DNA from 2 places in the Kitasatospora sp. NPDC043950 genome. Region 1 is predicted to be linked to the other one. Evidence: riboswitches for the same ligand, from Rfam matches in the RefSeq annotation. Region 1 holds a riboswitch; the other holds the start of a gene.

Evidence for each region. Region 1 has a riboswitch for cyclic di-AMP ahead of AC07BF_RS33915 (LysM peptidoglycan-binding domain-containing protein). Riboswitches for the same ligand answer to the same signal wherever they lie in the genome.
Region 2: linked by a shared signal. The riboswitch ahead of AC07BF_RS32485 (C40 family peptidase) and the one ahead of AC07BF_RS33915 (LysM peptidoglycan-binding domain-containing protein) in region 1 are both predicted to bind cyclic di-AMP.

The regions. Positions count from the first base shown of each region.
Region 1 covers NZ_JBWKER010000074.1:22,945-25,324, forward strand. The annotation lists gene AC07BF_RS33910 (cytochrome P450 family protein) at 1-517, shown strand, start outside; cyclic di-AMP (ydaO/yuaA leader) riboswitch at 728-895, shown strand; gene AC07BF_RS33915 (LysM peptidoglycan-binding domain-containing protein) at 901-1,818, shown strand; gene eno (phosphopyruvate hydratase) at 2,086-2,380, shown strand, end outside.
Region 2 covers NZ_JBWKER010000065.1:16,717-19,096, forward strand. The annotation lists gene AC07BF_RS32485 (C40 family peptidase) at 1-903, opposite strand, end outside; cyclic di-AMP (ydaO/yuaA leader) riboswitch at 914-1,063, opposite strand; gene AC07BF_RS32490 (C40 family peptidase) at 1,402-2,380, opposite strand, start outside.

The DNA of each region.
Region 1 (2,380 bases):
GCTGCGCAACCCGGAGCAGCGCAGGCTGCTGCAGGAGTCGGTGGTGCGCGGCGAGACGGCGCTGCTGGAGACCGGGATCGAGGAACTCCTGCGCTACGACGGGCCGGTGGAGATGGCGACGTGGCGTTTCGCGACGCGGCCGCTGTCGATCGGCGGGGTGGACATCCCGGTGGGCGATCCGGTGCTGGTGGTGCTGGCCGCGGCGGATCGCGATCCGGCCAGGTTCGCGGACGAGAACACCCTGGACCTGGCCCGCACGGACAATCCGCACCTGGGTTTCGGCCACGGGATCCACTACTGCATCGGCGCCCCGCTGGCCCGCCTGGAGGGGCGGAGCGCACTGGCCACGCTGCTTTCCCGGCTGCCGGACCTGCGGCTCGCGGAAAACCCGGAGAACCTGCGCTGGAGGGGCGGCCTGATCATGCGTGGCCTGCGGGAACTCCCGGTCGAATTCACTCCGGAGACCTGCTCTCCGCACGCGCCGCCGGTCACGCCGACCGACGCCCCGACACGCTGACGGCATGTCTCCGGCGGCCCGTGGAGCCAGGCCTGAACCCGCATTAATCCGGACATACCGCCGCCGTTGGTAGGCGATTGACCACGCGCCGTAATTTGTGTGTGATATCGGTGATATGAGCTTGTTATTGGTCTGATGATCTGTCTACTCTCCCTGGAGTTCGCAGCTGCGGACCTCGTGCGCGGAACGCCGAATCCTGCCCGCCGCGTCACGGGAAACCGACCAGACCCTGGGCAGGGGCGGGGGAACCAGGTTTGTTGCCGTTCCCCGACGGCTTGGGGTGAAGCCGCCCGAGCGGAATCGTTTCCGCTTTCGGCGGCCGGGCCACCTCCCGGTCCGAACCCGACAGCTCACCTCGCAGGCGTGCGGAGAGGGACCTCTTCATGCTGTTCGTTGGAACCGGCCGCCACCGCCGTCGCACCCAGACCGAGAAGGCCATCGCCGTCGCCGGTGTGGCCGGCGTCGGACTCGCGATGCCGCTCCTCACCGCCACCGGCGCCTCCGCCGCCCCGGCCTCCACCTGGGACGCCGTCGCCCAGTGCGAGAGCGGCGGCAACTGGAGCATCAACACCGGCAACGGCTTCTCCGGCGGCCTGCAGTTCACGCCCAGCACCTGGAAGGCGTACGGCGGCACCTCCTACGCCCCGCAGGCCAACCAGGCCAGCAAGGCGCAGCAGATCTCGGTCGCCGAGAAGGTGCTGGCCTCGCAGGGCCCGGGCGCCTGGCCGGTCTGCTCCCAGAAGGCCGGCCTGAGCAAGGGCGGCGCCCCGGCCTCCGTGGACACCTCCACGGACGCCAAGCCCGCCAAGCAGTCCGCCGCCAAGCCGACCCAGCAGGCGCAGGCCCCGAAGCCTGCCCAGCAGCCGGTCAAGCAGGCCGCCCCGAAGCCGGCCGCCCAGCAGCCCGTCCAGCAGGCCCCGCAGCAGACGCAGCCGCAGACCCAGGGCTTCTCCGGCAAGGCCGGCTGGGACGCCGACGCGAAGGTGTACTGGTACCAGAACAACGGCGCCTGGTACTGGACCAGCCACCAGAGCGTCTACCAGCAGTACGCGGGCCAGCCCGCCGCCCAGCCGCAGTACGCGCCCCGCGCCGCGCAGCCCGCGCAGTCCGCCCCGGCCGCGCAGCCCGCCGCCGCGCAGGGCGGTCACGACTACACCGTCCGGGCCGGCGACACGCTGTCGACGATCGCCGCCGCCCAGGGCGTGTCCGGCGGCTGGCAGTCGGTGTACGACGGCAACCGCGGCACCGTCGGCGGCAACCCCAACCTGATCATGCCCGGCCAGGTGCTGCACCTCGGCTGAGCGGCCCGGGCCCTGAACGGCCCGCGCCCTGCGGGCGAAGGGGGACGGGACCTGTCCCCCTTCGCCCGCATTCCCCCGTATTCGCCCGCTTCGATCGGGCAAGCAGGTGAACTACTGGTGGGTAGCCGGGCCACACGCTGAGACGGGACCGAGGCCAGCGCGGCCCCGGGGGCCGGGGCGGTTAGGCTCTGGTCGTAACGACTCCGCAATCGTCCCGCCGGCAGCACCCAACGTCAGCCGGACCCTGCTTCCGCAAGGAGATGCCTCGTGCCGTCCATCGATGTCGTCGTAGCCCGTGAGATCCTCGACTCGCGTGGCAACCCCACGGTCGAGGTCGAGGTCGGCCTCGACGACGGCAGCACCGGCCGTGCCGCTGTCCCGTCGGGTGCCTCCACCGGCGCCTTCGAGGCGCTCGAGCTGCGCGACGGTGACAAGAACCGCTACTTCGGCAAGGGCGTGGAGAAGGCCGTCCTGGCCGTCATCGAGCAGATCGGCCCGGAGCTGGTCGGCTACGACGCCACCGAGCAGCGCCTGATCGACCAGGCCATGCTCGACCTGGACG
Region 2 (2,380 bases), on a different contig from region 1:
CCAGACCATCAGGCCCGAGCAGTCGAAGGAGCCGGGGCCGGAGGCGCCGTAGACGTACGGGCTGCCGATCTTGGAGGCGGCGATGGACAGCGCCGCGGCGCCGCGCGAGCTGCCGGCGCTCGGCTTGGTGACCGGCGCGGCGGGGGCCTGCGACGCGCTCAGGTCGGTGCGGCTGTTGTCGCGGGAGGAGCGGTCGGCGGCCTGCTGGGCCGCCGCCTGCTGCTGGGCGGCCTTCGCGGCGGCGTCGGCCTTCGACTTGGCCTCGGCGGCGGCCTTCTCCTCGGCCGCGCGGATCGCCTGGCGCTCCTGCTCGGACAGGGTGTTGAAGAGGTCCTGCGCGGCCTTGAGCTTGCCCTGGACCTCGTCCTTGGCGCTCTTCAGCTGCTGGGTGGTGGTCTCCATCTCGGCGAGCTTGCCCTGGGCCTCGGAGCGCACCTGGTCGAGCTTGCGCTGCTCGTCCTGGAGCTGCTTGAGCTGGCCCTTCTGGGTGCCGCCGGCCTGGTTCAGCGTGTCGGCCTGGCTCAGGAAGGTGTCCGGGCTGGCGGAGAACATCAGCTGGACGGTCTGGGATATGCCGCCGTTGCGGTACTGCTCGCCGGCGATCTCGGCCAGGCCGCCCTGGAGGTCGGTCACCTGCCCCTGCTGCCGCGCCACCTGGTCCTGCAGGTCGGTGACCTGCTTCTGCAGCTGCTGCTGCTTCTCCTGGGCGGCGTTGAGCTTCTCGGTCGCGACCTCGGCCTGCTCGTTGAGCTGGTCGACCTGCTCCTTGACCTGGTCCTTGGTCGGCTGCGGGTCGGCGTGGGCGCCGGACTGCGCGGACAGCGCGACGGCCGCCGCGGCGAAGCCGGTCAGGATCGAGACCCGGGTGCGACTGGCGGGCTTGGGACGACGATGGGACGCCACGAAGGCGGACTCCTTCTTCCTACGCCGTCTACCGGGTGAGCTGACGGGTTCGGGCCGGAAGCGTGCCCTACGACGCCTCACGGCCGTTCCACCGGCCGACCTGGCGCCGATTCACCCCGGAGGAACGTGGTTCCCCGGCTCCGTTCGACAGCACCCCCGACTGCTGGGCTCCCCGTCGGGCAGGCACTGGGCCCGCCCCGCTGCGTCACGAACTCGACGGAAACCACCGCCGTCACCCTGGCTGGGCGATCGGGAGTGCGGTGGTTCGGGGCACGACCCTAGTAACTGAACCGTGATCCGTTCAAATCCTTGTCAGAAAAAAGACGGAAGAAGACCAAAGTTCTTTTGTGAATATGACACATAGTGATCACCGTCGTACGCAAAGCTGATCACTCTTCACCGGGGACTCGCGCTGCGGACAAAACCCGAACGCCACCCCCGGTCGGAGGGTGGCGTGGATCACAGGCCCGGACGGGGCCCTTCGGGCGTGTCGGGCCGTCAGACCCGGCGGATCGTGTTGATCGGCATCGCGTCGACCTTCATCACCTTCACCACGTCGCCGGTGTGCGGCGCGTGCACCACCATGCCGTTGCCGATGTACATCCCGACGTGGTGCCGGTCGGCGCCGTAGATGACCAGGTCGCCCGGCTGGGCCTGGTCCAGCGAGACCCTGGTGCCGACGTTGCCCTGCTCCTGCGAGGTGCGCGGCAGCGAGACGCCGGCCTGGCCGTACGCCCAGACCATCAGGCCCGAGCAGTCGAAGGTGGTCGAGCCGGTGGCGCCCCACACGTACGGCGAGCCCTGCTTGCTCATCGCCTTGGCCACGGCCACGCCCGCGTAGCCGCCGGCCTGCGGGAGGCTGCCGAGGTCGGCACGGTCGCTGCCGCGCGAGGCGCGGTCGTCCTGCTGCTGCTGGGCCCGCAGCGCGGCGCGGTCGGAGGCGCTGAGCGAGTTCAGCAGGTCCTGCGCGGCCTTCAGCTTCTGGTTGACGTCCGTCTTGGCCTGGTTCAGGTCCTTGGTGGTGGAGTCGAGCGAGGCCAGGACGGCGGCGGCCTCGGACTTCTCCTGGTCCAGCCGGCGCTGCTGGTCCAGCAGTCCCTTGAGCGCCTCCGACTCGCTGGCGCTGGCCTGCTGGGCGCTGGACGCCTTCTCCAGGTAGCCCGACGGGTCCGAGGAGAGCATCAGCTGGACGGACGGGTCGATGCCGCCGGTGCGGTACTGCTCGCCCGCCACGCCGGCCAGGCCGGTCTGGAGCTGGGTCATCTCGTCCTGGCTGCGGGCCACCTTGTCCTGCAGTTGGTCGGACTGCTTGCGGAGCTGGTCGGCCCGCTCCTTGGCGCCGTTGTACTTCTCCGCCGCCTGCTCCTGGTCCTGCTGGAGCTGGTCGATCTGCGCCTTGACGTCGCTCTTGCTCGGCTGGGGCGCGGCGTGCGCGGCGACCTGCGCGGAGAGGGCGACCGCGGTCGCCGCGGCAGCG